Regions from separate parts of the Actinomadura sp. 21ATH genome, predicted to be linked through region 2. Evidence: riboswitches for the same ligand, from Rfam matches in the RefSeq annotation. Region 2 holds a riboswitch; the other holds the start of a gene.

Region 1 (15,526 bases), on a different contig from region 2:
ACGCCGTGGACGAGCTGCGCGCCGCCGGCGTGCCGGGCGTCAAGCTGTGCAGCGGCTCCGCCGAGGTGACCGAGCTCGCCGCCCGCGCCGACCTCGTCGTCGACGGCCCCGCCGGGGTGGTGGCGTTCCTGGAGGAGCTGCTCCCCCCGCCCTCCTGACCGGACCGCCACCGGCCGTGAACGCCGTGTAGGCATTTGTCGTATCCGGACAAGAGCGTCCCGGCCAATTGGCGAATCGTGCGTTACCGCCGGGGTCCGTGCGGGTGAAGAGTTCTCTTGCGCGAGACTGTGCACGATCCGGCGGGTGACGTGAAGGGGGAGCGCGACATGGACACGGATCCGGGAAGCGGGCGCGGCGGGCCGGGCGGGCGGGCCGGGCGGCGGGACGGCCGTCCGATCGTCCCGCCTGCGCAGCACGCCCGCCCGTCCGGGCCGCTGGGCGCCCGCGAGACCAGCGGGGTGCAGGTCCGCCTGGGCACGCGCGGCGGCCGTGCCCGGGGTCCGGGCGGCCGCGAGCCGGTTCCGGGCGGTCGCGTTCCGGGCGGCCGGCCCGGGGAGTACCGGCCGTACGGCGGCCGCCCGCCGCGGCGCCGCCGCCGGACGGGCATCGCGGTGCTGGGAACGGCGGCCGTGCTCGCGGCGGCCGGTGGGGGCGCCGCGCTGCTGTGGCCCGGCGGGAACGAGCCGGGGGTGCCCGCGAGCCCGCAGACGAAGGGGACGTCCGCGGAGGTCGACGGGCGGCTCCCGCGTACCGGCACGCCGGTCGAGGTCGGTACGGCCGACGGCTCGCGCTACCGGATCGCGGCCGTGACCTGGGGCCTCACCGGCGGCGGGCAGGCGCGGGCGACCGGGGGCAGGGCCGCCTACATCGACTACGTGCTGACCAACCCGTCCGGCGGGCGGGTGCTGCTCGACTTCCCCGGCGACGTGTTCCTCAAGCGGACGCTGGTCGCTCAGCAGGCGCGCGGCCGGTGCATGTGGCAGGCGGGCGTGCCCGAGGACATGTGCACGCCGCCGATCCGGAGCGCGGTCGTCCGGCGGCTGGCGGGCGAGCCGCCGGCCGCGGGCGAGGGCGGCGACACGTACCTGCCGCCCGGCGCGTCCGTACTCGTCCGGGCCACGGTCGAGGTGCCGGTCAGCGACCGGATCCGGCGGGACGACCTGCGGCTCTACATCTGGAAGCAGCTCTACATGGCCGACCAGCTGGCCAAGCGGGCGCCGTTCCCGGGCTGAGAACGGCGGAACGCCCCGGGGTCGCGGGACTCCGGGGCGTTCGCTCTGCGCCGGCGCGGACGCCGGTGGTGCCGGTCACTCGGCTTCGGGGTCGTCGGCCAGGATGTTGTAGAGGCGGCGCCGGGCGTCGTTGATGACCTCCAGCCCGCGCTCCTTCTGCCGCTCGCTCCCCACGGTCGCGATCTGGTGGACCGCGCCCATGAGCTGCGCGATGGCCTCGCGCCCGCGCAGCGCGTTCTCGTCCGCGCCGGCGGTGACCTCGTCCCAGGGGGCGACCGCCTGCTGGGCGACCTCCGCGCGGCCGGCGTCGGTCAGCTCGAACAGCCGCTTGCCGGCGTCCTCACGGCTCGTGACGTTGCCCTCGTCCTCCAGCATCTGCAGGGTCGGGTAGACCGAGCCGGGGCTCGGGCGCCAGACGCCGCCGGTGCGCTCGTCGAGTTCCTGGATCATCTCGTAGCCGTGCATCGGGCGCTCGTTCAGCAGCGCCAGCAGGGCGGCGCGGACGTTGCCGCGCCGGGTGCGCCGGCCGGGACCGCCGCGGCCGCGCGGGCCGCCGCGGTGCCCGGGGCCCCACGGGCCGGGTCCGCCGCCCCAGGGGCCGCCGAACGGGCCGCCGCGCCGCGGGCGCTCCTCGGTGGGAGTGTTCCATCCGTACCTCATCGCGTTCTCCTTCTAAGATCGGTTGCGATACATCAACGATATATCGGGAACAGTCGCGATGCAACAAAAAATTCCCCCGGTGCGACGCACCGGGGGATCGGAGGGCGAGGGGCGCCTGCCGCCAGGTCAGGGAGCGGCGAGCTTGAGGCTGTCCAGGATGTCCTTGGTGGCGTCGCGGCCGTTGTTCTCCTTGATACGGATCCACGCGCCGAACTTGCCGCCCTTGTCGCGCAGCCCGACCTCGACGACCGTCGGCGTACCCACCGTGCACCCGGTGTACCGCGTGATGGTGCCGGTCAGCGCCTTGTCGGGACTGGTGTAGTTCTCCGGGTTCCCCTTCGTGCACTGGGGGTGCTGCGCGGCACCGGCGGGCGGCAGCTTGTTCCCGGCCGCGTCGGTGGTCAGCCCGATGAAGACGCCGGGGGTCTGGCCGTTGCCGAGGAAGCCGTTCACGCTCGGCGTGGCCCGCAGCACCGGCCGCGGCTGCGCGTCGGCCAGCCCGACCGTCGACGGGGTCCAGGTGGGCTCCTGTCCCTTCGGCCACACCTTCGGCACCGCCGCCCGGATCTTGCCGCTGGCGTCGGCCAGCTGCACGAAGTCCTTCGGCACGGCCGGCCGCTCCGGCCGCTCCTTCTCGTCGCCGCCCGACAGCAGCGTGCCGAGCGCCAGGCCGCCGATCAGCGCGACCGACAGCACCGCCGCGGCGATGATCAGCGGCGTCATGCTCTTCTTGCCGCCGCCCTGACCTCCCTGGCCGCCCTGGGAGGGAGCGCCGGAACGGCCGGGCAGCTTGACGTTCTTGAGCCGGTCCTTGAACCCGCCGCCCTTGCCCTGCGGGGGCTGCAGACCGGTCGGCGGAGGAGGCCCCTGGCCCGGACCCTGCGCGGGCAGGACCGTCGTCTTCCCTTCGTCGCCCGGAGGCGGCGGAGGGCCGGGCGGGCCCACCCCCTGGAGCGGCGGGGTGGCGATCGTACGGTCGTCGGCCCCCGCCGGGGGAGGCGGGGGAGAGGCCGCGTACCCGGCCGCCGGATGGTCCACGATCGTCCGGTCGGCGTCGAGCGGCGCCTGCGGCCGCCCGCCCGGCGGCACGCGCATCTCCGGCGCGCGCCGCACGCCCTCCGGCCCCGGCCGGTCCTCCATCGTCGCCGGCTCGGGCTCGGCCTGGCGGGGCGGCGGCCCCGGCCGCCCGGGCCCGCCGCCCGCCCCCGGCGGTACGGGACTCGGCGGCGGCGGCCCGGCCTGCGAGCGGGCGGGCGCGGACTGCGGATAGAAGTGGTCCTGGATCGTCTGGTCGGGCTCCACCGCCTGCGGCTCCCGCGAAGCCCGCTGCCCGGGCCGGTACGAGTGCGGATCCGGCGGCGTCGGCGCCGGACCGCCCTGCGAAGCCACCGCCCCCTGCGAGGCGGAGGGCCCCTGCGGGGCGGGCGGCCCCTGGGGAACGGGCGGGTCCTTGGGGGACGGCTCCGCGGCGGGGGCGATGGTGGGGCGCAGGGTGGCGAGGGCCTCGGCGAACGCCTCGGCGGTCGGCCAGCGCTTCTCCCGCTCCGTCTCCAGGGCGCGCAGCACGACCTGGTCGAACGCCGGCGTCAGATCGTCCCGCAGCGCGCTCGGCGGCTCCTTGACCGGCGGCGGGCCCGGCGGGCGGCCGGTCAGCATGTGGTAGGTGAGCGCGCCCAGCCCGTACACGTCCGCCCGGACGTCCAGGCCGCCGCCGAAGCGGGCCTGCTCGGGCGACATGTACCCGGGCGTGCCGACCGGGAGGGTGAACGCCCCGGACGCGTGCGCGAGCGCCTTCGCCAGCCCGAGGTCGGCGATCAGCAGCCGCTCGCCGCCGTCCGGCGCCGACTGGAACAGCACGTTGGACGGCTTGAGGTCGCGGTGGATGACGCCGAGCGTGTTGATGACCTCGACGCCATACGCGATCTCCTCGGCGAGCGCAATGGCCTCTGCGGCCGGAAGTGGCCGTTCGCGCATCCGGTCGGCCAGGGTGCCGCGGTCGGCGTACGACATGACGAAGTAGGGCCGCCCGTCGGGCAGCTCCCCGATGTCGTGCACCCGGACCAGCCGGGCCGAATCGGCCCGCCGCAGGATCCGCGCCTCCTCCAGGAAGCGATTGCGCACGTCGAGGTCGTCGAGGAGGCTGCCGGACAGGACCTTGATGGCTACCTGCGAGTCGAGCGCCTCGTCATGGCCCAGCAGGACGGACGCGAACGCCCCCGACCCGAGGACCCGATCGATTCGGTAACGGCCGACGCTTGGAGGGAAGGACACTCCCGTATCATGCCCAACAAACGGGGAGTGTGCGCGAGCGAGCATGGGGCACGGCGATGGCATTCGATGAGAGAACCGAGGAGCTGGCCGTCAAGGCCGCCCAGGGCGACCAGGCCGCCCTGAACGAGCTGCTCGGCAAGATCCAGCCCGACGTGCTGCGGCACAGCTCCCGCTTCCTGCCCTGCCGGCAGGACGCCGAGGAGGCGTGCCAGGACGCGTTGCTGCAGGTCGCGCGGAACATCCACCGGTTCGAGGGCCGGTCCAGGTTCAGCACGTGGCTGCACGTCGTGGTGGCCAACTCGGCCCGCTCGACGTACCGGTCGCTCAAGCGCCGCTCGGTGGAGCAGGCCGGCGAGCTGCCCCAGCAGCGTCCCGACCCGCGCCGGACGAGCGTGATCGCGGGCTCCCGGGTGGACATCCTGGACGCGATGGAGGACCTGGAGGCCCGCAAGCCGGACCTCATCCAGGCGCTGGTGCTGCGCGACGTGTCCCAGCTGGAGTACGCCGAGATCGCCGAGCAGCTCAAGCTGCCGCTCGGCACGGTCAAGTCGCGCATCCACGAGGCCCGCAAGCAGGTCCGCCAGACGCTGGGCGAGTCCTACACCTGAGCCGCCCCGCCGCGCGGCGCGGCGGTACAGGGAGCGGAATGCCGCAGGTCGGCGGCGTTCAAGCATCGGCAATGCGTTGGCAAGCGTGCGCCCAGCCGGGGGGCGGGCCGTCGGCGTGTCGGCCAGCATGCCGTGCATGGCACCAGCTAGTGAAGCGGAGCCGGGCGGCGCGCCCGGCCGGCCGCTGTTCGTGATCGGATGCCCGCGCTCGGGGACGACGCTGCTGCAGCTGATGCTGCACTCGCACCGCCGGATCGCGATCCCCGCCGAGACCCGCTTCGTGGTTCCGGCCTATCTGGCGAGGTGCGAGTTCGGTGACCTGACGGACAGGGACAACAGGCGCGCGCTGGCGGAGTGGATCACCGGCCGCAAGGCGACGAAGTTCCACGACCTCGGCCTGGACGCGGCGGAGGTGGCCGAGGAGATCGAGGCCGGGCCGCCGACGGTGGGCTCGGCGGTCGGCCTGGTGTTCCGCGCGTACGCCCGCCGCTTCGGCCGGGCCCGCTGGGGCGACAAGAGGCCCAGCTACTCCAAGCACGTGGGGACGCTGCTGCGGATGTTCCCGGACGCGCAGTTCGTCCATCTCATCCGGGACGGCCGCGACTGCGTCGCCTCCCTGCTGGAGATGCCCTGGTACAAGCAGGACATCTACCACGCCGTCAGCGCCTGGCGGGAGTCCATCGACATCGGCCACCGGCTGGCGACCCGGCTCGGCCCCGACACGTACTACGAGCTCCAGTACGAGCGGCTGGTGGCCGACCCCGCCGACGAGCTGATCCGGCTGTGCGCGTTCCTCGGCGAGGACTTCGACCCGGCGATGCTGGAGCCCCAGGACATCGCGGAACGGACCGTGCCGAAGCAGAAGAAGTGGCATGACCGGACCCGGTCGGCCGTCAGCCGGAGCCGCATCGGGTCCTGGGCGCAGCGCCTGGAGCCGTGGGAGATCGGGCTGGCGGAGGCCGCGTTCGGCGACCGCCTCGGCGAGTACGGCTACGAGCCCAGCGACATCGCCGCCCGCCCCGGGGCCGCGCGGCTCGCCCACCTCGCCAAGGTCGCCGCCCACCGCAAGGCAGCCCACCGCAAGGCCGAACTGAAGGACCGCTGGCAGCGCCGCTACGAGCCCAACCCGGTCCGCAGCCTCCTGGAGCCCGACCGCTACCCGGCCTCCTCCTGACAGTCCGACCACTGCGTCGACTCGTGGCATGTCGCGCGCTTACGCGCGGCCTCGGAGGCGGACACGCCACGAGTCGACGCAGCGGGGCGTGCCGGACGCAGCGGGCGTCAGTCGAGGGCGGCGAGCTGCTCGGCGAACCAACGCTGGGGCGGCATCGCGGTCGCCGCCGCCGACAGCCGCTCGCACCGCTCGGCGCGCTTCTCGCGCGGCATCAGCAGCGCCTGGTGCAGCGCCTCCGCCGTCTGCGACACGTCGTACGGGTTGATCAGCAGCGCGTCCTCGCCGAGCTCCGCGGCCGCGCCGGCCTCCCGCGACAGCACGAGCGCGCAGCCGTGCCCCGACAGGACCGGGCCCTCCTTGGCGACCAGGTTCATCCCGTCGCGGATCGGGTTGACCAGCAGGACGTCCGCCATCCCGTACGCGGCCAGGGAGCGCGGGTAGTCATCGGCCACATGCAGGATCAGCGGGTCCCAGTCCGGCGTCCCGAACTCCTCGGTGATCCGCGCCGCCGCCTCCCGCACCGCCTCGGTGTAGGCGCGGTACTCCGGCAGGTCGTGCCGGGACGGGTACGCGAACGCCACCTGCACCACCCGGCCGCGCCATTCGGGATGGTTGACCAGCATCTCCCGATACGCGGCCAGGCCACGCACGATGTTCTTGGACAGCTCCGTCCGGTCGATCCGGACGATCAGCTGCCGGTCGCCGACCTGCTCGCGCAGCGCCCGCGCCCGGTCGGCCACGTCCGGCTCCGCGGCCCGGCGGCGCAGCGCGTCCCCGTCGACGCCGAGCCCGTACACGCCGATCGTGGTGACGTGCCCGCCGCGGGCGACGGTACGGGCCGCGCGGTCCACCTTCGCGCCGGGCAGCAGCGCGCCGCAGCAGTCCAGGAACGCCTCGGCCCACCGCTCGGTGAGGAACGCGGCGTGGTCGGCGCCCAGGATGCCGTCCAGGATCTGCTCGCCGATGTCGTCGGGCAGCAGCCGGAAGTACTCGGGCGGCGCCCACGGCGTGTGCGAGAAGTGGACGATCTTCAGGTCCGGGCGGCGGTCGCGCAGCATCCGCGGCGCCAGCGACAGGTGGTAGTCCTGGACCGCGGCCTTGGCGCCGCTCGCCGCGTCCCGTGCCAGTGCGTCCGCGAACGCCGCGTTGTACGCCTCGTACGACTGCCAGTCCCGCCGCGCCCGCGCGTCGAAGTGCGGCGCCCGCGGCGTGTCGTACAGCAGGTGGTGGACGAACCACAGCGTCGAGTTGGCGACCGCGTTGTACGCGCGGTGGAACGTCGCCGCGGGGATGTCGAGCATCCGCACCGCCGAGCCGCCGATGTCGTGCCCGGCCAGGTCGAGCCGCCCGTCGGGGGCCCGCCGCACCGCCTCCCGGTCGGCGTCGCCGAGCGCCGCGCACACCCACAGCACGTCGGGCGCCCGGTCCCGGTCCCCGTCCCCGGCCGGTACGGTCCCGGCCGCGACGCCCCGGCCGCCCGGATCGCCGCCGGCGCCGGTGACCCCGGCCAGGCCGGACACCAGCCCGCCGGCCCCGCGCCGCATGGTCAGCGCGCCGTCATCGGCCCGCGCGAACGACACCGGACCCCGGTTGGACGCCAGCAGCACTTGGCTCATACCGGCAGGGTCTCAGTTGGGATCGGGGCGCATCAAAGTGACCCGGGTGAATTCCGGTGGATCCCCGCGGCGCGCGGGGATCCGTGTGCGGCCATGGCCCCGGTTAGCCGGGAGGTCCGCGGGTACCGAGCGCGGATGAGCAGAGCCGAGACCACCAAGACGGTCCTCGTCGCGGGGACCGCCAACCTGATCCTGGCGATCACCAAGCTGGTGGCGGGCGTGCTCTCCGGGTCGAGCGCGATGCTGGCCGAGGGCGCGCACTCGGTCGCCGACACCCTCAACCAGGGCTTCCTGCTCGCCTCGCTGCGGCGCAGCGCCCGGCCGCCGGACCGCCGGCACCCGTTCGGGTACGGCAACGAGCGCTACTTCTGGTCGCTGCTCGCCGCGTTCGGGATCTTCGTCGCGGGCGGCGGCTACTCGATCTTCGAGGGGATCCTGACGATCACCGGTAAGGAGGTCGGCGGCGGCGAGCAGGTCTGGCTGGCGTTCACCGTCCTCGGGATCGCCGCGGTGCTGGAGGGCACCTCGTGGGTGCGCGCCTACACGCAGGCCCGCCGCGAGACGCGGGAGAACGGCCAGGGGCTGGTCGAGCACGTCCGCGAGACCCCGGACGTCACGTTCAAGGCCGCCCTGTTCGAGGACAGCGCCGCGATGATCGGCCTGGTCTTCGCCGCCACCGGGCTGGCGCTGCGCGAGATCACCGGCTCGGCGTTCTGGGACGGCCTCGCCTCCGTCATGATCGGCCTGCTCCTGGTCGTGGTCGCGTTCGCCCTCGGCCGCGACAGCCGCAGCCTGCTGATCGGCCAGTCGGTGGCGCCGGACGTGCAGCGCGAGATCCGCAGGGAGATCTCCGTCACCGCCGGCGTCACCGGCGTCGGGGAGCTGTTCACCATGCACTTCGGCCCCGACGACGTCCTGGTCGCCGCCAAGGTCCACTTCTCCGACGACATCAGCGCCGACCAGGCCGAGGACATCGCGGGTGACATCGACCGCCGCCTCCAGGAGCGCGTCCCCCTGGTCCGCCACGTCTTCCTGGACCCGACCCAGAGCGAGACGGAGCCGCCGCCCCCGCGCCGCGGCACGTTCCGCCGGGCCCGCCCCGGTGCCGTACGGTCGCCTGACCTGCGGCGATAGGAACCCGCCTGGACCGGGACAAGCCCGCAAGAATGATCAAGTAGTGGGGTGGGTAACGTCTCAAACGGCGAGACCCGGCTGTCCGGCAACCGGTCAGATCATGTAAAGTCACGCATACGGCGCGATACTTCGTGACGTACATAACTTAATAACGCTCATCCAGAGGGGTGCAGGGAGCACAGCGGCCTAGGGCCGGTCTTCCAGCCCAGCCTCTGAACAACTTCATAACGCTCATCCAGAGGGGTGGAGGGACCGGCCCGACGAAGCCCCGGCAACCACCTGGCTCACGCGCTCGCGATCCTGCGAGGCCGGCCAGGAGATGGTGCCAACTCCGGCCTGTGACCAAGGTGGCACAGGAAAGATGGGGAGAAAGGCCTCGCTCCATGGCAATCACGCCTGCCGACGACACCCACCGCACCGACGCCCCCGACCTCGGGCCCGCGACCGCACTGGTCTGCCGCGAGTGCGGCCACAGCCGCCCGCTCGGCCCGTTCTACGCCTGCGAAGAGTGTTTCGGCCCCCTGGAGATCGCGTACGACTTCGCGGGGGTCACCCGGTCCGCCATCGAGGCGGGGCCGCGCAACATCTGGCGCTACCGCGGGCTCCTGCCGGTGCCCGCGTCGGTCGCCGGCACGCCCAACACCGAGCCGGGGCTGACCCGCCTGGTGCGGGCCGACCACCTCGCCGAGTCGCTCGGGCTTGAGCGGCTCTGGGTGAAGGACGACAGCGGCAACCCGACGCACTCGTTCAAGGACCGCGTGGTCGCGGTGGCGCTGGCGGCGGCGCGCGAGCTGGGCTTCAAGGTGCTGGCCTGCCCGTCCACCGGCAACCTGGCCAACGCGGTCGCCGCGGCGGCGGCGCGCGCGGGGATCCGCAGCGCGGTGTTCGTGCCGTCCGACCTGGAGCAGCAGAAGATCATCACGACCGCGGTGTACGGCGGCACGTTCGTCACCGTGGACGGCAACTACGACGACGTCAACCGGCTGGCCTCGGAGATCGCGGGCGAGCAGGAGGACTGGGCGTTCGTGAACGTCAACGTCCGGCCGTACTACGCCGAGGGCTCCAAGACCCTCGGGTACGAGATCGCCGAGCAGCTCGGCTGGCGGCTGCCCGACCAGATCGTGATCCCGGTCGCGTCCGGCTCCCAGCTGACGAAGATCGACAAGGCGTTCCAGGAGTTCATCAAGCTCGGGCTGGTCGAGGACAAGCCGTACAAGGTGTTCGGCGCGCAGGCCGCGGGCTGCGACCCGGTGTCGGCGGCGTTCAAGGCCGGGCACGACGTCGTCCGGCCGGTCAAGCCGTCGACGATCGCCAAGTCCCTGGCCATCGGGAACCCGGCGGACGGCCCGTACGTGCTGGACGTCGTCCGGCGCACCGGCGGCGCGGTGGAGGACGTCACCGACGCGGAAGTGGTCGAGGGCATCCGCCTGCTGGCGGGCACGGAGGGCATCTTCGGCGAGACGGCCGGCGGCGTCACCGTCGCGACCCTGCGCAAGCTGGTGAGGAGCGGCGCGCTCGACCCGTCCGCCGAGACCGTGATCATCAACTCCGGCGACGGGCTCAAGACCCTGGACGCGATCGCCTCGCAGGTGGCGCCGGGCGCGAACATCGCGCCCTCGCTGGAGGCGTTCCGGGCCGCCGGACTCGCCTGACGAACCGCCCGTACGACAGACCGACCCAGCATCTTGGAGCGAGAAGCATGAGCACCGTTTCCGTGCGGATCCCGACGATCCTGCGGCCGCTGACCGGCGGCGCGGCGGAGGTGAAGGCCGAGGGCGCGACGCTGCGCGCGGTGGTGGCGGACCTGGAGGCCAACCACCCCGGGATCGCGGCGCGCGTCCTGGACGACAACGGCAAGATCCGCCGTTTCGTGAACGTGTACGTCGGCGACGAGGACGTCCGGTTCGCCGACGGGCTCGACACCGCGACGCCCGAGGGCGCCCAGGTGTCGATCATTCCGGCGGTCGCCGGCGGCTGATCCGGCGCGCTTCCAGCCCCCTTTTCCCGTATAGGCCGGGAAAAGGGGGCTTTGCCCTGCTAGGCCCGGGTAAGAGGTTTTGCATGGGGACAGCGGAGGATATCGCGGAGGCGGTTGAGGCGCACCCGGGCGTGAACCGGGTCGAACTCATCGGGTCACGCGCGCGCGGCACCGCCACCGAACTGTCCGACTGGGACTTTCACGTCACCGCCGAGGACTTCGGAGAAGTGGCCGCCGACCTGCCGGGACTGGTCGCGCCGTACGAACCCCTCGCCGCGCAATGGGACCCGCTCGGCGACGCCGAAAGCTATCTGCTCGTCCTTCCCGGCCCGGTCAAGGTCGACCTCATCTTCCCGGACGTACCGCGCAGCTGGAATCCGCCCTGGCGCGTCGGCCCCGACACCCTTCCGGCGATGAACGCGCACTTCTGGGACTGGACACTGTGGCTCGTCAGTAAGCGTCACCACGGCATGACCGACCGTGTGCGCGGCGAACTCCTGAAGATGAGCCACCACCTTCTGCAACCCCTCGGAATCGAAGCGCTACCGCTCTCCCTCGAAGAGGCGGCGGAACGGTTCGTACGCGCCAGGAACCGACTGGAGAAGCGCTACGGGTCACACATATCCCGGCGACTGGAGGAAGAAGTGCTTCCCCTGGTGCACGCCTCCGATCGTGACCATTACCGGCCGTCCGGTCTTCGGTCATAAGGGCTGTCGTCCCTCACAGGCCGCCTATATGGTCGACCCCGATCACGCCGCGCCCGGCACGGTCCCCGCTGACCGCGCGCGTACGCGGCCCCTGGTCGCCGGACCTCGCGATAGAAGGGGCGGGGCCCGCACCAACCGTGGCCGGGGCCACGGGACGAGCGGCAGGTTCAGGTAAATGGCGCAGGGCACAGTCAAGTGGTTCAACGCGGACAAGGGCTACGGCTTCATCGCGGTGGACGGCGGCCGGGACGTTTTCGTCCACTACTCGGCCATTCAGATGGACGGATACCGCAGCCTCGAACAGGGCCAGCGGGTCGAGTTCGAGATCACCCAGAGCGACCGCGGCCCGCAGGCCGACGCCGTACGCACGCTCTGAACCGCGAGCCGGCCGGCAGGATTCCGGGGTGGACGAATCCCCAACCCTGGTCGGGCAGCTCCTCAAGTCCGTCATCGCGTACACGTGGTTCTTCGACACGTGCGAGGACTCCGTGCTCGAAGACCGGACGGCGCTGAAACAGACGGAGTACGCCGCGTACCTCCTCAACCGGCTGGGAGAGGCCGACAGGCAGCGGCTCTTCGCCGAGTTGTCCGTTCAGGCGGCGGAGGAGACCGATCCCGCGTACCGGGCGTTCATCGAGTCGTTCGCCTTCTCGATGGGCCTTGTCGATGAACCCTGAGCCCATGACGGCGCGGACGAGCGGCGCGGCCCGGGTGTCTCCCGGCGTTCACCTCCTGGTCAGGTGTGTCCGGTGAGGTCGGCGACCCTGACCTGGAGCGGGATGTTCGGCGCTTGCACTCGACCGGGTAGAGTGCTAAACCAATGGTTGGCACTCTGCTGTGGAGAGTGACAATCCCACAGTCTGGATCGGGGCGATGAGGCCTCAGTCCGGCGGCGGAATGGCAGCCGTCGGGGAGGTCGTCCGTCGCGGGCGTCGGCTCGATCCTTCATGGCCACCTTGTTCCGGGAGGACTGGAGCCTATGGCTGCAAAGATGATCGCGTTCGACGAGGAGGCCCGCCGCGGCCTCGAGCGCGGTATGAACCAGCTCGCCGACGCCGTGAAGGTCACCCTTGGTCCCAAGGGTCGCAACGTGGTGTTGGAGAAGAAGTGGGGCGCCCCCACGATCACCAACGACGGTGTGTCGATCGCCAAGGAGATCGAGCTCGAGGACGCGTGGGAGAAGATCGGCGCGGAGCTCGTCAAGGAGGTCGCCAAGAAGACGGACGACGTCGCCGGTGACGGCACGACGACCGCGACCGTCCTCGCCCAGGCCCTGGTACGCGAGGGCCTGCGCAACGTCGCCGCCGGCGCCAACCCGATGTCCCTGAAGAAGGGCATCGAGGCGGCCGTCGAGCGGGTCAGCGAGGAGCTCTCCAAGCTGGCCAAGGACGTGGAGACCAAGGAGCAGATCGCCTCCACGGCCTCCATCTCCGCCGGCGACCCGCAGATCGGCGAGATGATCGCCGAGGCGATGGACAAGGTCGGCAAGGAAGGCGTCATCACCGTCGAGGAGAGCAACACCTTCGGGCTCGAGCTGGAGCTCACCGAGGGCATGCGCTTCGACAAGGGCTACATCTCGCCGTACTTCGTCACCGACCCCGAGCGGATGGAAGCGGTCCTGGAGGACCCGTACATCCTGATCGTTCAGGGCAAGGCGTCGGCCAACAAGGACCTGCTGCCCGTCCTCGAGGGCGTCATGCAGTCCGGCAAGCCGCTGCTGATCATCGCCGAGGACGTCGAGGGCGAGGCCCTGGCCACCCTGGTCGTCAACAAGATCCGCGGGATCTTCAAGTCGGTCGCCGTCAAGGCGCCCGGCTTCGGCGACCGCCGCAAGGCCATGCTCGGTGACATCGCCACCCTGACCGGTGGCCAGGTCATCTCCGAGGACGTGGGCCTCAAGCTGGAGAACACCACCCTCGACATGCTGGGCCGCGCCCGCAAGGTCGTGGTGGCCAAGGACGAGACCACGATCGTCGACGGCGCCGGTGACGCCAACGAGATCGCGGGCCGGGTCAACCAGATCCGTACCGAGATCGACGCCACCGACTCCGACTACGACCGCGAGAAGCTGCAGGAGCGGCTGGCCAAGCTGGCCGGCGGTGTCGCGGTGATCAAGGCCGGTGCCGCCACCGAGGTGGAGCTCAAGGAGCGCAAGCACCGCATCGAGGACGCCGTCCGCAACGCCAAGGCCGCGGTCGAGGAGGGCATCGTCCCCGGTGGTGGCGTCGCGCTGCTGCAGGCCGGCATCCCCGCCTTCGACAAGCTGGAGCTCGCCGGCGACGAGGCCACCGGTGCCGCGATCGTCAAGCGCGCTCTGGAGGAGCCGCTGAAGCAGATCGCCGTCAACGCCGGCCTCGAGGGCGGCGTCGTGGTGGAGAAGGTCCGCAACCTGACCCCGGGTGAGGGCCTGAACGCCGCCTCCGGCGAGTACGTCAACATGTTCGAGGCCGGGATTCTCGACCCGGCCAAGGTGACCCGGTCCGCGCTGCAGAACGCCTCGTCGATCGCCGCGCTGTTCCTGACCACCGAGGCCGTCATCGCCGAGAAGCCGGAGAAGGCCGCTGCCGCCGCCGGTGGCGGTGCGCCCGACATGGGCGGCATGGACTTCTGATCCATCGCTCCCGTGAGCCTCAAGGGGCGGTCCCTCGGGACCGTCCCTTTCGGCTTTCCGGGGTGTCGGAGGCGGCTGGCATGATGCCGTCCATGACCGATCTGTTCAGCTCGCCGGTGCTGCGCGTCGAGCAGCCGCGCGTCGCGCCCGGCGCGCGGGCCAGGTACACGGTGTACGACGGCCGCGGCACGCTGCTCGCGAAGGTCGCCGAGCACGACGTGTCCACGATCCGCCAGGCGTTCAGGTCGGTCCTCGGCGACGGCGGCGGGCGCCGCACCGTCTACGTCGAGGACGCGCAAGGCGCGCCGCTGCTGGCCCTGGAGCGGGACGGCATCCGCGGCACGCGGGTGAGCACCCCGCACGGCGGCCTGATCGGGTCGCTGCGGATGGACCGCTTCCAGCATCGGTACGTCCTGCTGGACGCGGCGGAACGCCCTGCGGGCAGGCTGGAGGGCAACCGTCTCGCCCGGCGGTTCCGCGTCCTGGACTTCCACGGCGACCACGTCGCGCAGCTCGACAAGAAGTGGAAGGGCCTCGCCACCGAGATGCTGACCACGGCCGACCGGTACGCGGTCGAGATCTTCCGGCCGCTGCACGACCCGCTCCGCGTCCTGGTGGCCGCCGCCCCGATCGCGATCGACCTGATGCTGTACGAGAGCAAGGACTGGCCCATCGGTTGATCCCGATTCGCCGGGACCTTCCGCGTACGGCGGGGCCCCGGCATGATGGTGCCCCTCACACGACGACGCCGGGAGACTGCATGAGCGAGCCGTTCAGCTCTTCCACGCTCAGGGTCGAACAGCCGCGGCGCGGCCCGTTCGCCAGATCGCAGTACCGCGTCATGGACGGGGACGGCACGCTCCTGGCGCTGGCCGACCAGATCGGCGAACGCGCGCGCAGCGAGCGGCTGCGCACCTACTTCCCCGGCAAGTCGGAGCTGCACGCCCGCGCCGTCCTCCTGGTGACGCCCGAGGACGAGACGCCGCTCCTGGTCGTGGACAAGGAGGAGGGGCGGATGCGCACCACCGTCACCCGCCCCGACGGGGAGGTCGTGGGCACCTTCCGGACCGAACGCGTCGGCCGCCAGTACACGCTGCTCAACGGGGACGGCAAGAAGATCGGGGACATCTCCGTCGACCTGGCCCGCAACAACTTCACCGTCAAGGACACCGAGGGGCGCCGGGCCGGGCACGTCCGCAAGAAGTGGGCCGGCATCGCCACCCATCTGCTGACGACGGCCGACAAGTACACGGTGGAGATCGACGACCCCGTGCCCGAGCCGCTCCGCACCCTGGTCGTCACCACGGCGATCGCCATGGACATGACCCTGCACGAGTCGAAGGACATCACCTGAGGGCGAGGGGCCTTCACGCCGCGCGCCCCGGCGAGGTACGTTCCGTTCGTGCAGGTCACACCCGAGCGCATGAACGGCTGGTGGATCTCACCGGCCCTTCCGACGGCCGCGAACTGCCTGCTGGCCGCCCTGTGGACGTTCTCGACCGCCGGCGGCTGGGGCGAGGCGGCCTTCTGCGCCG
Region 2 (15,526 bases):
ACCTGCGGACTCTGCGCCGCGGCCGGCGGATTGAACGACCCGTTCGGCGAAGGCGGCGTGTAAGAACTACCCGACGACCCGGACGACCCGGACGAACCACTGCCGGACGACCCGCTGCCCGAGGACCCGGAGCCCGACCCGGACTTCTTGTCGTCGTCCTTCTTGTCCGGCGACTTCGTCTTCGTCGGCGTGGGCTTGGGCTTGGTCGGCGTCGGACTCGGAGTCGGCTCCGTCTTCAGCGGCGTGTAGGTCACCGAGCTGGTGGCGACCTTCTGCTCCGGGAGCTCGGAGACGATCGTGAACTTCACCGTCACCGTGGCCTTCGCCTTGATCGTGTCGGACACCTTCACGGTCGTGACGGGCACCGCCGCGGTCTCGTCCTTGACGAGCTCCTCATCGAGCGAGCAGCCTTCCAGGCAACTGCCGGAGTACTGGACGTCGGCGCCCGCGGGATCGACGGTGACCTGGATGTCCTTCACCTTCACGGCCGCGACGGCGCCGTTGAGGGCCTGGACGCTCGCCGCGATCTCGACGCGGGTACCGGCCTTGACCGTCTTGGCGGCCGGGACGGTCAGCTCCAGGGCAGGTTTGATCTCCCCCTCGACGGGGTCGGCCTGGACCTGGGCCGCTCCGGCGGCGAGGATCGCCGCCGTGCTGAGACCGATGAAGATCGGTTTGCCTGCCGATCGGGAGAGCACAGCCCCAGCACCTCCGTCGCGCCGTTCGCGTCATCGTTGAGCGCCGGGGCACGTGTACCCCGGGATCGTCGCAGAAATCATGCGAACACGGATCCGTGGGGCAAAGCAACCCCATCGCCAGGATCCTACGTGATCACATGAACCGTTCCTGTAGATCTTCGATCTCGGTTCGCGGCGCCCACGTCTGCCAGACGCCCTGGTCGATGCGGTCGAGGCCGAGGCGTTCGGCGACGGGGGCGCGGCCGCCGGTGTACTCGACGCGCAGCCAGCCTTCGTGCTCGCCCACGATGGCGAACGGCTCGCCGCGCCAGGAGCACGTCGTACGGATGTAGCGGAGGCTCTCCACCTCGGAGGCGGGGACGACGCGCCGGAAGCGGCCCGGGCGCAGTTCCTCGAAGCCGTCGGTCGGCTCCGGCGTGTACAGCCGGATCTCGCCGTCCGCTCCGGGGGACGCCTCGAAATCGCGGCCGAGCCAGCGCGCCACGTAGCCGTCCCGGATCACTTCGCCACCTCCTGGCCGTCCCAGTCGTCCTGCCGCCCGCCACCGGTCTCGGGGCGCAGCCAGGCGAGCCGGTCCGGGTCGTACATCGCCACGAAGCGCTCGGTGCCGTCGAGGGCGAGGTAGTACATCTCGGCGCCGAACGGCAGCCGGACGCTGTCGACCTTGTACTCCCGGATCGAGCCGGCGCTGCCCGGCGCGAACCCGCTCCCGTGGAACGGCGCGCGCTCGATCACCCAGCCGGACTCGCCCCAGGCCGCCAGCTCCTCCTCGGTCTGGCCGCCGAACGGCACGCGGTAGAGGCTCGGGCAGTACGCGGGCCAGCGGATCACGTGCACGCCCTCGTCGCCGGGCTGGAACGGCGCGTCCTCGTACAGCAGGCCGAGCGTCTCGTACAGCTGCATCGGCGTCTGGAGCTCGGCGACGTCGGACGTCGGGTGGACGAAGCCGCCGACGCGGTCGTAGCCCTGCTCCAGGTACCAGGCGACGTGGTGGTGCGGGACCACCTTCTGCATGATCGTGGGCTGGGCGACCCGGTCGCCGTCGGGCTCCGGCAGCGGCGCGACCGGTTCGGGGCGGTCGGGCGGGCGCATGTGCCGGAGCGGCTCGGCGGACTCGGGCCGCGTCTCCGGCTCGGCCTCCGGTTCCAGGTGCGGTTCCGCGACGAGGCCCGGCGCGGGCCGGTCGTCCTGCGGCGGGACCGGCGGGAGGTCGGTGACCGTCGCGTCCGCTGCGGGAGCGGGCGCGGGACGCTGGGACGGCGGCGGCGTCGGCACCTCGGGCCGCGGCTGCACCAGCCCGACCCGGACGGCCCACTCGCTGAGCGCCAGCACCTGGTCGCCGCGCAGCGAGGCGCCGATGCGGGTGCCGGGGTTGAGCAGCATCGCCCAGTCGGCGTGCGGCCAGGAGCCGATGAGCTCGCGGAAGTCCGCGTACACGAACCGCGACTCCGGCAGCACCTCGCGCAGCCGGACGAGCGAGGTGAAGACCTGCACGGCGTGCTCGCCGCGCAGCGCCGCCTCCCAGCGGAACTCGCGCTGGACCGGGGTGACCTCCAGCGGCGCGTCCTCCGGGATGGGCACCAGGACGTTGGCCGCGAGCAGCACGCGCAGGAACGCGTCGGAGTCGCCGGCGAGCGCCGCCTCGTACAGCTCCTGGTCGATGCGGTTACCGGGCTCGAACTCGGCGTCGGCGGGACGTTCCGGCGCGGGCTCCGGCCGTTCCGGGACGGGCCCGGCGACCGGTGCGGAGGCCGGTTCGGGGGCCGGGGCGGCGGGCTCGTCGGCGCGGATCGGCTCCGTGGGCGTCGGCGGTGCGGGCGCGGGTGGCGCGGGTGGCGCGGCGGGTGCCGGTGGCGCGGGGGCCTCGGCGGTACGGGCTGCGGCGGCGAGCGACCGGACCTGCTCGCCCGGCATCGTCGCGTCGATCGGCGTGCCGGGGTTGAGGACCAGCGTCCACTCGGCGTCCGGCCAGGCGGCCGCGATCTCCTGGAGGCTGGGCATGACGAACCGCGACGACCCGATCGCCTCGTTCATCCACTTCAGCGACGTGAACAGCTGGATCGCGACGGTGCCCTGCACGGGGACCGGCCGCCACGGGAACTCGGGGTCGTCGGGGGCGATGCCCCACGGCGTCTCCTGCTCGGCCGGGACGAGGACCTGCGAGCCCAGCAGGATCTGGGCGAACCCGTCGGTGTCGCGGCGCAGCGCCGCCTCGAACAGGCGCTGCTCGACGTCGTTCTGCGGCTCGAAGCCGTCCGACATCCGGCGGGCGGCGCGCTGGTCGGCCCAGGTGGCCAGGCCGGGCAGCTGCTCGGCCAGGATCGTGCCGCCCGCGGGCGAACCGGAGTTGATCGCCAGCGCCCGGCCGTCGCCCGGCCAGTAGCGCAGCACCACGGTGAACGGCAGCTTGATGAAGTCGGTCCCGGCGCCGGTGGTGGCCGCGGCCTCGACCAGGCGTTCCGGCGAGGTGAACACCGGGATCACCGTCGTGCCGTCCACCTCCCGGGTCTGCCACGGGAAGCCGGGCCGGCCGGGACGCAGCGTGTAGTCCATCTCCTCCGGCACCGGCAGCAGCACCTCGGCGTCGGCCAGCGACTGGAGGAATAGGTCGTGGTCGTTGTTGGCGGCGGCGCGCAGCAGGGCGCGCTCGACGTCGTTCGCCGGCTGGAACTCGGGCCGGCGCTCCTCCTTGCGAGGCAGCTCCTTGTGCTGGCCGTGGAGCTCCTCCCACTGCGCCGGCTCGTCCGGCGGGGCCGGGTTGTCCAGGCGCGTGACGTCGGCCTTGGGCGGCGTCGAGGTGTCGGCGCCGAGCGCGGCGGCGACCCCGCCCTCGGGCGGCCGCGACCCGCCGTCGGCCGGCGGGCGCGGCGCGACCGGCACGTCGGTGTCCGGCTGAGCCTGCGACGCCGCGTGCCTGCCGGGCCGGTCGTCGTGCGGCGCGGACGGCAGCGGCATGCCGCGCGTGGCGTCCGGCGGCGGCCCGTCCGGGACGCCCGGCACGGCGGGCAGGTCGCTCGCGGTCACCGAGGGATCGCCCGCCCCGGCGCCGGCGGCGTTCGGCGGCGCTTCCGGGAACGGCTGCGGCGCCCCCGGCACGGCACCCCGCTCGTCCGAGGGCACCTGCGGCCCACCCGGCCCGTGGTCGGGAACGTTGGGCGGCGCGTCCTGGAGAGGCTGCGGCTGCGCGGCGCCTGGGCCGTTGTCGGGGAGGTTCGCGGGCGCGTCCTGGACGGGCCGCGGGCCCGTGGCCCCCGGACCTTGGAAGTCAGCGGGTGGCTGCGGGCCGCCCGGGCCGTTGTCGGGGAGGGGCGAAGGCCCGTCCTGCACAGGCTGCGGGCCTGCGGACGGCGGGCCTTGGAAGTCTCCGGGTGCCTGCGGGGCGCCCAGCCCGTGGTCGGGGACGTTGGGCGGCGCGTCTTGGAGGGGCTGCGGCTGCGGGGCCCCCAGCCCGTGGTCGGGGATGCCGGGGGGCACGTCCTGGACGGGCGGCGGGCCCCCGAAATCCGCGGGCGGCTGGTGGGGGAGTCGCGGGTCGCCTGGTGCGGCGGGTTCCGGGACGCCGGGGGTCTCGTGCTCGTGCCGCGGCGCGCCGGGCAGGGCACCCGTCGCGTCCGACGGCGGGTACGGCGCACCGCCCGGGGACGCGTCCTGGTACGGGTGCGCGCCGCCGGGGGCGGGCGCCTCGTGCGGGTGCTGGGGCGGACCCGCGGGCGGCGGGCCCGCGGCGTTCGGCGGCTGCTGCGGCGGGCCGCCGGGCAGCGGGCCGGTGGCGTTCGGCGCCGGCTCCGGTGCGCCGGCCGGGAGCGCGCCCGTCGCGTTCGGCGACGGCGGCGGCTGAGACGGGCCGGCCGGCAGCGGGCCCGCGGCGTTCGGCGACGGCCGCGAAGAGTCGGCGGGCAGCGGGCCGATCGCGTTCGGCGGCGGCTGCGGCGGGTCGGCGGGGAGCGGGCCGGTCGCGTTCGATGACGGCTGGGGTGCGGCGGCGGGGAACGGGCCCGTGGAGTTCGCGGACGGCTGCTGCGGAGCGCCGCCGTACGCCGGGGCCTGGGCCTGCGGGTACGCGGATACGGGCGGCTGCACGCCGTGGTCCGGCGCGTCCGGGGTACGGCGGCCGGCCATCGGGGGACGGGCGTCGCCGTCCGCGACCTGCCTGATGAACCACGCCGGCAGCCGCGCCTCGATCGGCAGCACGGCGCCGCCGGTGCCGGGCATGGGCACGTCGACGGCCAGCCACCACCGGGCGTCCGGCCAGGTCTCGGCCAGGTCGGTGAACCTGAGCCGCAGGTAGTGCCGGTACGCCGGGCCGAGGCAGTCGCGCATCGCGGCCGCCGAGGTGTAGGCCAGCACGTGCGTGCGGCCGTCCTCCTCCTGGACCGGCCAGCTCGGCCGCGCCTGGTCGGCGAGGACCTCGTCGGCCTGGGCGGGCGGTACGGGGATCACCAGCTCGCTGCCGGCGAGGAGGCGGAAGTACGCCTCCTGGTCCCCGCTCCGAACCGCCTCCTGCAGCCGGCGCTCGAGTTCCGACGTGGGTCGCCACGCGTCGGCCACGGTCGCCACCCCCTGTTTCATCCCGTGCCGCCTTCATCCCGGGTCCGCCGGTGAACCCGGCGGAGCCCATCCTGCCCGTCCCGGGCCCGGTGACCGGGCTCTTGACTTGCAAGTTACGGACCCGGCCTACGCTACATGGGCGAACAGGGCCAAAGTGCCCCCACCGGCGGCCCGTCCACGAGGGGACCGTGACCGCGGCCGCTACCCTGCCCGCCGCTCGCCCGCCGCTCCGGCCAGCCGCCGGAGCGCGTCCAGCAGCCGGTCGACGTGCTCGTCCTCCGTCCCGATACCGAAGCTCGCGCGCACCGCCGACTCCGCCTCCCGCCCGGCGCCGCCGAGCAGGTGCCGGACGAAGGGGTGGGCGCAGAACCTGCCGTCCCGGACGCCGATGCCGTAGGTCCCCGACAGGGTAAGCGCAGCGTCCCGCGCGTTCCAGCCGTCCACGACGAACGACAGGATTCCCACTCGCGGGACACCCTCGCCCCAGAGGGTGAGTTCGCGCACTCCCGGGATGGCGGCGACGCCTTCGCGCAGCTTGGCGAGCAGGCGCTCCTCGTGCCGGACGAGCGCGTCCCAGCCGGTTCCGGCCAAGGTCTCGCAGGCGGCGGCGACGGCCAGCGCGCCGAGCACGTTCGGGGTTCCGGCCTCGTGCCGCTGCTGCGCGTCGGCGGACCAGCGGGTCGCGGCGCCGCGCCCGGTGACCGCCGCGCTCGCGCCGCCGCCCTTGAGGTACGGGCCGGCCGCGCGCAGCCAGTCGGACCGGCCGGCGAGCACGCCCGCGCCGAACGGCGCGTACAGCTTGTGCCCGGAGAACGCGACGTAGTCCAGGCCCAGTGCGTCCATGTCCAGCGGCCGGTGCGGGACGAGCTGCGCCGCGTCGACGGCGATGCGGGCGCCGTGCGCGCGGGCGGTGGCGGCCAGCTCCGCGATCGGCCAGATCTCGCCGGTGACGTTGGACGCGGCGGTGACGACGAGCAGCCGCGGCCCGGCCGGCGCCTCGCGCAGCGCGCGGTCCGCGGCGGCGACGGCCTCCTGCGGGCTCGCGGGGGCGGGCAGCCGCACGGCGCGCTTCCACGGCAGCAGGGACGCGTGGTGCTCGGTCTCGAAGACGACGGCGGTGGTCCCGGGCGGCGCGGCGTGCGCGAGGAGGTTCATCGCGTCGGTGGTGTTGCGCGTGAACACGACCGCGTCGCGCTTCCACGCGCCGAGGAAACCGCGCACGGTCTCGCGCGCGTTCTCGTACGCCTCGGTGGTGACCTGCGATGCGTACCCCGCGCCGCGGTGCACGCTGCTGTAGTACGGCAGCGCGCGCGTGACGGCTTCCTGCACCGACTCCAGACAGGGCGCGCTCGCGGCGTAGTCGAAGTTCGCGTACGGGACGCTGCCGCCGCCGTCGAGCGGGACGGCGGCGCCCGCGCCGATCACGCGCGGGAGATCGCGCGGGGCGGTAGCGTCGGCGTTCCGCCGCGGCCGTACGGGCGCGGCGGTCGATGCGGAGCCGGGCGCGGGAACGGCCGCGTGCGTGGTCGCGGGACGGGTGGTGGTGAGCGATGCGGTACCGGCGGGAGACATGCGTGGCCCTCCTCGGGGATCCAGGGATCCCGTGCGGCCTGCGGCCGGCAGGAAGGCGGGATCCGCGCTTGCCGGTACGCGGTCGCGCCCGGCCAGGTCCTCACCCGGGGCACCCCATCGCGGACGAAGGGTTGCCGGCCAGCAAGCCGGGGCTTGACGCTGGCGCTCATGACCTAGTGCGGAATCATATGCCAAGACCGACGGGGACGAAATGGGAGGGTGCGATGCGACACGGGGCCGTCCGGGCGGTTCGGGTGCTTGCCGCGGGTGTGGTGGTGCTCGGCGCCTCGGGGCTGCTGACCGGCTGCGGGCTGCTGGGCGGGGGCAACACCGACCAGATCTGCGCCGACACCAAGAAGGCGTTCCAGCAGTACATGACGCAGGTGCGGAGCGTCTCGGCGGCCGACCCCGGGCAGTGGAAGCAGCCGACCGAGCAGCTGGCCGGACGCATCGACGGGCTGGCGGGCAAGGCCGAGGACGCCGCCCTGAAGAAGGCGCTCAAGTCCGAGGCGGACGGCCTGCGCAAGGCCGCCGCGAGCATCGGTACGGGCGACGCCGCGCAACTCAACGGCGTGATGACCGGTACGCCGCAGCGCATCGGCAAAGCCTGCGCCTGACGCCGGGCAAGGGCGGCGGCGGGGCACAGGCCAAAGGGAAGGGGAAGGGCCCGGCGATCTCGCCGAGCCCTTCCCCTTTCTCCTTCTCGCTCTCCTACCGGCCGGCGGTTCGGCGTGGCCGGGCGGGCGGCTCAGCCGTTGCCGCCGCCGCCACCGCCACCGTTGCCGCCGCCTCCGCCGCCGCCGCCGGGCGGACCGTCGCCTCCGCCGCCCCCGTCACCGGGGTCGCCCGGGTCGCCCGGGTCGGGCGGCAGCGGGATCTCCGGATCGTCCGGCCCGTCCCCGGGAGGCGGGTTGCTCGGCGTCTCCGGCTCGTCGGAGTCCGGCGGCCGCTGCGGCCCCGGCCGCGTCGGCGTCGCGTCGCCGGTCTGGCCGGGCTGCCGGCCGCTGTAGCCGCCGGGCGTCGACGACGGCGACCCGAACGACTCGGGCGACAGGTTCTCGATGTTGACCGCCTGCGACATGAAGCCGCGCCACATCTGCGCCGGGAGCTGCCCGCCGTACGAGCCGTACCCGGGGATGTTGAGCGGCTTGCCGTCGCTGCGGAACATCGCCACCGTCGTCGCCATCTGCGGGATGAACCCGTTGAACCAGATCGCGCGGCCCTCGTCGGTCGTACCGGTCTTGCCGGCCACGTCGCGGCCGTCCGGCAGCTGCGCGCCCGTACCGGTGCCCGCGCGGACCACCTGCGACATCGCGTACGAGGCGTCCCTGGCCACCTGCGGGCTGAAGACGCGCTCGCCCTTCTCGCTGAACTTCCGGGTGTGGTCCTCGCCGTCGGTGACCTGCTTCACCACGTACGGCTCGTGGTAGATCCCCTCGGACGCGAACGTCGCGTACACGCCGGCCTGCTGGATCGGGTGCGCCGACACGACGCCCAGCGGGAACGTGACCGCGGTGTTCGCGCCGTTGGCCGTGAGCTGCTTCTTGGTGTAGCCGAGCTTCTCGGCCATCGCCGACACCTTGTCGAGGCCGATCTTCTGGCCGATGTTGACGTAGGCGGTGTTGACCGAGTTCTGCGTGGCGCCGACCAGGTTGACGTAGCCGTAGCTGCGGCCGCCGTCGTTGGGCACCCGCGCGCCGTTGTAGTACTGCGGCGAGGAGCCGTCGACGGTGTCGTACAGCTTCATGCCGTCGTCGAGCGCGGCGGCCAGCACGATCGGCTTGAACCCGGACCCGGCCTGCGCCCAGTCGCCGAACGTGCTGCTCAGCGCCTCCTGGAGGTAGTCGCGGCCGCCGTAGAAGGCCACCACCTGCCCGGACTTGGGATCGACCGACACCATCCCGGTACGGATCTTCTTGCTCATCCCGGCCGGGACGCTGGAGGTGACGGCGTCCTTGGCCGCGTCCATCAGCCGCTTGTCGAACGTGGTGGTGATCTTCAGCCCGCTGCGGTTGATCTCGTCCTCGCTGTAGCCGCGGCGCTCGATCAGCTCCTTCTTGGCCACATTGACCATGTAGCCCTTCTGGCCCTTGAGCACGTCGGTGATCTTCTGCTTGACGGGCAGCGGGAACGCCATCCTGGACGCCTCGGCCTGGGTGAGCGCGCCGTTCTCGACCATGTTGCCGACCACCGAGCGCCACCGCTGCTCCACGTAGGCGCGGTTGTCGCTGCGCGGCTCGGCGAAGTTGCTCGGCTGCTGGATCGCGGCGGCCAGGTAGGCGCCCTGCGCGGGGGTCAGCTGGCTGACGTCCTGGCCGTAGTACGCCCGCGCGGCGGCCTGGACGCCGTACGCGTCACGGCCGAAGTAGATCGTGTTGAGGTACTGCTCCAGGATCCAGTCCTTGGGCTTCTCCCGGCCGACCTTCAGGGAGACCATGATCTCCTTGAGCTTGCGGGTGACCGAGCGCTCCTTGCCGATGCCGCCGTAGTAGTTGCGGACCATCTGCTGGGTGATGGTCGACCCGCCCTGCAGCTGCTCGCCGGTGGCCGTGGACCAGAACGCCCGCATCGTGCCGCGGACCGAGACGCCCGGGTCCTCGTAGAAGCTCTTGTTCTCGGCGGCGATCACCGCCTCCCGGACGCCCTCGGGGATCTGCTTGATCGGCACCGCGTCCCGGTTGACACCGGTCTTGGCGATCACCGTCTTGCCGTCGGCGTAGTAGAACGTCGGCCCCTGCGCTACGGCCTCCTCCTGGGGGGAGGGGACCGGCGTGAAGAGGTACGCCACCCCGAACCCGACCACGCAGAACCCGATGAACCCGAGCAGGACGAACAGCGCCCGCCGCGCGTACCGTGCGGGCCTGCTGCGCTCCTTCTTCCCCTTGCCCCTGCCGTTGGACGACTTCCCGCCGCCACCGCCGCCGTGCTTGCCGCCGGCCTTGGCGGTGCCGGTCCCGGCGGCCGCCGCTGCCGCCGCCGGGAGGGCGGCGGTCTCGTCGGCCTTCGCGGCGGGGCTCCCGTCCTCGGGGAGGACGCTCTCGGCGCGGGTGATCACAGACGCGCCGGTGTCGGGGGACGCGGCCTCGGGGGAGGCGCTCTCGGACGGGACGTTCCCGGCGGGGACCGTCTCGGAGGGGACGGTCCCGGCGGCGAGGGGTGCGGCGGGGGAGTCGGGCACGGGCTCGGCGTCCGCGGATCCGGCGCCGGCGGGCTCGACGCGTCCGGCCTCGGCGCTCAGGACCTCCGCGCCGCCGGGCTCGCCGTCCGCCACCTCGGCGCTCGCGGGCTCGGCGTCCGGGGATTCGGCGCCTGCGGCCGCTGTGCTCGCGGGCTCGGTGCCGTCCGCCTCGTCTGCCGCCGGCTCTGCCTCGGCGGCCACCGGCTCCGTGGCGGCGGGCTCCGGGGTCGCGGGCGCGGCGGCCTCGACCTCGGCGGTCTCGGCCTCTGCCTCCTCGGCCTCTTCGGTCTCGGCCCGTTCGGTCTCGGCGGCCTCGACCTCGGCGTTCTCCGTTCGGGGCGTTTCGTCGTCGGTTTCGCTGGCGCTCGGGACGCCGTTCTCGTTCATGTTCGCGGCGCTGCCGTCATTCTCAGATTGATGGGATTTGTCGGAATCTGGGGTGGTTCCATTCAACGGGGGCGGCGCGTCACCGGTCTCGACCGCGGAACCGGCCTCCCGTGTCCCGTCGGGCACGCGGCCCTCCGGCTCGTCGTCGCTACTGCTCACAAGCCCCCCGTGATTGTTCCGTGACCGACGATACCCGAGGGGTTCGATGGTTTCGGCGGGTCAATGCACACTCCCATGGCTCCCCATTAGAAGGACGAACTGGACGCCCGAACGGTTGTCGTCATCGATATCGCGAAGTGAACGGTTCGCGAGCCGGAATGCCGAACGGCGGGCCATCCGGGTGGATGCCCCGCCGTCCGTACGCCGTCAGAGACCCGTCACTTGGGCATGGTGCCGAGGATGTCCACCACGAAGACGGTGTAGTCGTCGCCCTTGATCCCGGCCTGCGGGTTGCCTTCCTTGCCGTACCCGTCCTTGGGCGGCAGGATCAGCATCACCCGGCTGCCGACCTTCTTGCCTTGCAGGCCCTTGAAGAAGCCCGTCATCCCCTCGGTGGAGTTGAGCGGGAACGGCGTGGGCGCGGAGTTCCAGTTCGAGTCGAACTCCTTGCCGTTGCGCCAGAGCAGGCCCTTGTACTTGACGATCGCGGTGTCGTTCTTGGTGGTCTCCGGGCCGGTGCCCTCGACCAGGGTCTCGACCCGCATCTTCTCCGGCGGGTCGGCCTTGGGGATGGTGACCTTCGGGCCCTTGCCGGCCTCCACGGCGCCGACCTCGGGGAGGTCCTTGCCCTCGGGCTTCTTCGCGGCGCCCTGGGCCTGCGCGTCCTTGGCGTAGTTGGCCAGGACGTCCACCACGAAGACGATCGCGTCGTTCGGGCCGAGGCCGATCTGCTGGCCCTTGTCGCCGAAGCCCTCCTTCGGCGGGATCTCCACGACCAGCCGGCTGCCGGTGGCCGCGCCGACCAGCGCCCTGTCCAGGCCCTTGAGGTCGGTCTTGCCGACGGTCATCGGCACCGCCTGCTGGCCGGCCGGCTGCTGGTAGGACGAGTTGATCGGGGTCTCGGCGCCCCCGTCCTTCTTGGCCGCGGGGCTCTCGCTGGGCTCCGCGCTCGGGCTGGCGCTGGACTGGTCGCCGCCCGGAGGCATCTTGTAGAAGGCGAACTTCACCATCGCGGTGTCGCCATTGGCGACCTTGGGGCCCTTGCCCCGGATCGTGGTGTGGACCTCCAGCTTGCCGGTGGGCTCCAGGTCGTCCGGGAAGGTGACCTTGGGCGCCTGGCCGAACGCGCCGGTGGCCGTGGGGACGGGCCTGGGCCGGGTCAGGTAGTACGTGGTGCCCCCGGCGATCGCGAGCACGGCCACCACCGTCAGCGCGATGACGATCCGCCGCTGCTTCTTGGCCTGCGCGGCGGTCTTGCCCGAGGGGCGCGGACCGCGGCTGCGGTTGCCGCCGCTGATCCCGTGCGGCTTGAACTCCGGGCTGCGGATGTTCTTGGCGGCCGGCAGCTTGGCCTTGACCGCGCGCTCACCCCGGGGCTTGTCATCCTCGGACATGTTTCCTCACTCGCTCCGGGCTCGACGACACCACGAAAAGTCACACCCTGCCACTGCGGACCTAAGGAGGCTGTGAAAAACAGGGCAAAGAAGACCGGCCCCTGAAATCTACCGGTCCAGCGGCGCCCACCGGCAAGCCAGTGTGGACGACCCGGCCCGTCCTGTCACCCCGCCCCGCCCGCACCGGGGTCCCCGGACCCGGAGTCCCCGGTGATCGTTCGTGCCGTCCGGCCGGTGGGCGACCGTGGCACCGCCCCGCCCGTCCAGTCCTTCCGGATCACCGGCCCTGACCACCCCGTACTGGCACACTCCCGGGCATGAGCGACGTCGACCGCCGCGTCACCTACGGCCTCCTCGCGGCCTGGGCCCTCCACGACGCCGAAGAAGTGATCATGGTGCCGCGCTGGGTGCGTTCCCGGGTGCCCGAACTCCGGGAACAGCATCCGGAGGTCCCCGCGCGGGTCTGGGACCGGCTGGAGTCCATCGACGGCCGCGAGTTCGCGATCGCCGTCTCGGGGATGGGCGTCCTGATCGCCGCGGCGGCCGCCGCCGGCCACCGCACCGGCGGGCGGTCGGCCGCGTACCAGGGCGTCCTGCTCGCGTTCGGGCTGCACGGGGCCGGGCATCTCGCCCAGTCCGCCGCCGTCCGCGGCTACACCCCCGGCGCCGCCACCTCGCCGCTCATCGTCATCCCGTTCACGCTGTGGGCCCGCGGCAGGCTGCGGCGGGCCGGGGTGCTGCGCCCCGCCCGGCCGTACGACGCCGTCGCGGGCATCGCGCTCACCGCGGCGGCACTCGGCGCGACGCACGGGCTCGCGCGATGGCTGACGCGGAGGCGCCGCGGCAGGCTGTGAGGCCGGAGCGGCCGGCCTCTAGGGGCGGGCCGCCTCGTCGCCGTTCCAGGGCAGGACGAGGTGGATGCCGCTCGTACCGCGGAGCCGCCGCGGCAGCCCTCCTGGCGTCGGCTCCGCTTCCGGCGGCGGGGCCTCTTCCGGCTCCGGTACGAGGTGTCCGGCCAGGGTGAGGGAGGCGGCGGCCCGCGGGGTCCCGTAGCGGATCAGGCCGTCCTCCGCGAGCGTCGCCAGGTCGGCCATCACCGGGTAGAGGCCGCGGCCCAGGGTGAAGGCGATGTCGCGTGCGGTGCGGCGCCCGTTGACCTTGGCCAGCACGGCGCCTCGCGGCCCGCCCTGCTCCACGGGCGCGTCCGCGGACGGGGCCCCGGGTTCGGCCGCCGGGTGCGGGCGCGTGTGGATCTCCACGCCGAGGTCCCGCCAGTGGACGGCCGCGCCCAGCCGCCGGGCGATCTCGCGTACGAGGCGGCCGGTGTCCAGGCCCGGCTCGGCCGGCAGCACCGGACCGGGCGTGCCGCCGCCGGGGCCGGTGTCCGGGCGGGCGGTGCAGGTGCGCACGCCGCACAGGGCCATCGCGAAGGCGGCGTCCACGACGGCGACCTGGGTCAGGACCTGGAGCCCCGCGTCGCCGAGCAGGCCGCGCTCGACGAGTTCGGCGGGCAGGCGGCCGCGCGGGGCGGCGGCGTCGAACGCGGCCGTCCAGTCCGCCTCGGAGATCCGCCCGGACCGCAGCAGCAGCGATTCGGGGCCGGGCGCGGCGGGCGTGCCGGCCGCCACGACCAGGCCGTCCCGCATCGTGACGGTCCCGTTCTGCCCGCCCTCGATCAGGAGCGTTCCGGTGAAGCGTTCCTGGCCGCGCCGCAGCAGCGCCGAGTCGAGTACGCCCGTGCGCCCGGACGGCGCCGCGGCGGGGGAGGCCGGGGGCGGGGAAGGTGCGGTCACGTCGTCCGTCCAAACCGGGGCCGGGGGGCCGATGGTCAGCGTTCCGTCGCCCTTAGTTGTACCGGTATGTTGACCCTGATCAGCAAGATCGTCCGCATTGGGATTCCGGGGAACGCGGGCGTACCCATCATGGCGAGAGGGTCCGGGTGAACATCGAAGCTGCGCTCAGCGAGGCCATGACCATCGACGGGGCGATCGGGGCCGCGCTGGTCGACTACGAGAGCGGCATGTCGCTCGGCTCGGTCGGGGGCGGCCGCGAGCTCGACCTGGAGATCGCCGCGGCGGCGAACACCGAGGTGCTGCGGGCCAAGGCGCGGGCGCTGGAGGCGCTGCGGATCGAGGACTCCATCGAGGACGTGCTGATCACGCTGGAGCGGCAGTACCACCTGATCAGGCTGCTCGACCGGGGGGCGAGCCGGCTGTTCCTGTATCTCGCGCTGGACCGTTCCCGCTCGAATCTCGCGCTCGCGCGGCACACGCTCCGCAACGTCGACGCCCATCTGGCCCTCTAGGAAAGCCGCGGCCGGCGAAGAGAAGGAAGAGATCGGGGATGAGCAGGGAAGCGGTGCTCGCGGAGCTCCACGCGCTGCGCGACAAGGTCACGGGGGTGACCGACAGCGCGGTCGCGACGGTCGACGGGATGCTGATCGCGTCCGACACCGCCGAGGTGCGCCCGGACGTCCTGGCCGCGCTCGCCGCCGCGGCGCTGGGGCTCGGCAAGAGCACCGGGAACGAGGTCGGCATGGGCGAGCTGCGCGAGGTCGTGACCCGCTGCCAGCGCGGGCACATCGTCGTCTACGCGGTCTCCGCCGGCAGGCTCCTGGTGGTGCTGGGCGACGAGGGGCTCGACATCGCCCGCCTCCACCTCGAATCCCGCCCGGCCGTCACCCGGCTCGGCGCCCTCTGAGCCGCACGGGCCGGCCGCGCCCGTCGACCTGCTCGGCGGCCCCGGCCGGCTCGTCCCGGGGGCGTCACTGGCGCCTCAGGGCGCGGGTCAGGCCGGCGGCGATGGTCGTGGCGAGGATCCAGCCGAGGGCGACGAGGCCGTAGGTGACGGCCTGCTGCCAGCCGCTGGGGGACAGGTACGCCTTGCGCTGGCCGAAGTCGATGACCGGCACCATCAGGTCGATCGTGTAGACGAACGCGCTGAACGCCGGCGCCCGGTTCGGGTCCACCGCGCGGGGCGGCGACGCCTGGAACAGGACCGTGCCGACGATGACCAGGGCGGCGAGCCAGGCCGCGGCGCGGACGGGCTTGTAGCCGTAGCCGATGACGGCGTCCTGGAGGTGGCCCCACAGCCGCGCCGGGCGGGGCAGCCCGGACCGGCGGCGCCGCTCCTTGGCGAGCAGGACCTCGCGGGCGTACGCGTCGTGCCCCATCGCCCGGTACGTCCGCGCGAGCTGCTCGTACGGCTGGGGGCGGAACCCGAAGGGTTCGAGGGCGAGCAGGCCGAGGCCGTCGCGGACCTGCCCGGCGGGCGCGATCGCGTTGTACGCGAGCCCGTCCAGCCGCAGCTCGGCGGGCAGCGCCCTGGGGGAGTAGTTGAACAGGCCCAGTTCGGCGTAGCGCAGGTCGACGCGGCCGTTCACCCGCCTGTCGAGCAGCAGGATCAGCTCGCGGGCGCGCACGTACCAGCAGCCGAGGCTCAGCCCGCCGCCGTCGTCCAGGACCGCGCCGCGGAAGTCGAGCGGCCCGGTGATGCGCGCGCCGGAGAGCCGGATCTCGCCCTCCGTGGTGAAGCCCGTGCGGCAGTACATCCCGTCGGCCGTGATGCCGCTGGCGTGGACGGCCACCCCG

What was found. Region 2 has a riboswitch for S-adenosylmethionine ahead of ACA361_RS13490 (aminotransferase class V-fold PLP-dependent enzyme). Riboswitches for the same ligand answer to the same signal wherever they lie in the genome.
Region 1: another riboswitch for S-adenosylmethionine. It lies ahead of thrC (threonine synthase); the one in region 2 lies ahead of ACA361_RS13490 (aminotransferase class V-fold PLP-dependent enzyme).

The regions. Positions count from the first base shown of each region.
Region 1 covers NZ_JBGNUR010000009.1:802-16,327, reverse strand. The annotation lists gene otsB (trehalose-phosphatase) at 1-158, shown strand, start outside; gene ACA361_RS24855 (hypothetical protein) at 327-1,232, shown strand; gene ACA361_RS24850 (PadR family transcriptional regulator) at 1,308-1,892, opposite strand; gene ACA361_RS24845 (serine/threonine-protein kinase) at 2,019-4,163, opposite strand; gene ACA361_RS24840 (RNA polymerase sigma factor) at 4,220-4,771, shown strand; gene ACA361_RS24835 (sulfotransferase) at 4,908-5,945, shown strand; gene ACA361_RS24830 (trehalose-6-phosphate synthase) at 6,053-7,561, opposite strand; gene ACA361_RS24825 (cation diffusion facilitator family transporter) at 7,697-8,695, shown strand; SAM riboswitch class I at 8,924-9,063, shown strand; gene thrC (threonine synthase) at 9,079-10,347, shown strand; gene ACA361_RS24815 (MoaD/ThiS family protein) at 10,395-10,673, shown strand; gene ACA361_RS24810 (nucleotidyltransferase domain-containing protein) at 10,757-11,380, shown strand; gene ACA361_RS24805 (cold-shock protein) at 11,556-11,756, shown strand; gene ACA361_RS24800 (hypothetical protein) at 11,785-12,057, shown strand; gene groL (chaperonin GroEL) at 12,360-13,991, shown strand; gene ACA361_RS24790 (phospholipid scramblase-related protein) at 14,084-14,671, shown strand; gene ACA361_RS24785 (phospholipid scramblase-related protein) at 14,752-15,345, shown strand; gene ACA361_RS24780 (hypothetical protein) at 15,394-15,526, shown strand, end outside.
Region 2 covers NZ_JBGNUR010000003.1:241,145-256,670, reverse strand. The annotation lists gene ACA361_RS13505 (hypothetical protein) at 1-698, opposite strand, end outside; gene ACA361_RS13500 (hypothetical protein) at 832-1,200, opposite strand; gene ACA361_RS13495 (SseB family protein) at 1,197-5,267, opposite strand; gene ACA361_RS13490 (aminotransferase class V-fold PLP-dependent enzyme) at 5,448-6,818, opposite strand; SAM riboswitch class IV at 6,878-6,992, opposite strand; gene ACA361_RS13485 (hypothetical protein) at 7,043-7,435, shown strand; gene ACA361_RS13480 (transglycosylase domain-containing protein) at 7,567-10,383, opposite strand; gene ACA361_RS13475 (FKBP-type peptidyl-prolyl cis-trans isomerase) at 10,761-11,936, opposite strand; gene ACA361_RS13470 (HXXEE domain-containing protein) at 12,254-12,790, shown strand; gene ACA361_RS13465 (hypothetical protein) at 12,809-13,729, opposite strand; gene ACA361_RS13460 (hypothetical protein) at 13,876-14,241, shown strand; gene ACA361_RS13455 (roadblock/LC7 domain-containing protein) at 14,280-14,636, shown strand; gene ACA361_RS13450 (hypothetical protein) at 14,701-15,526, opposite strand, start outside.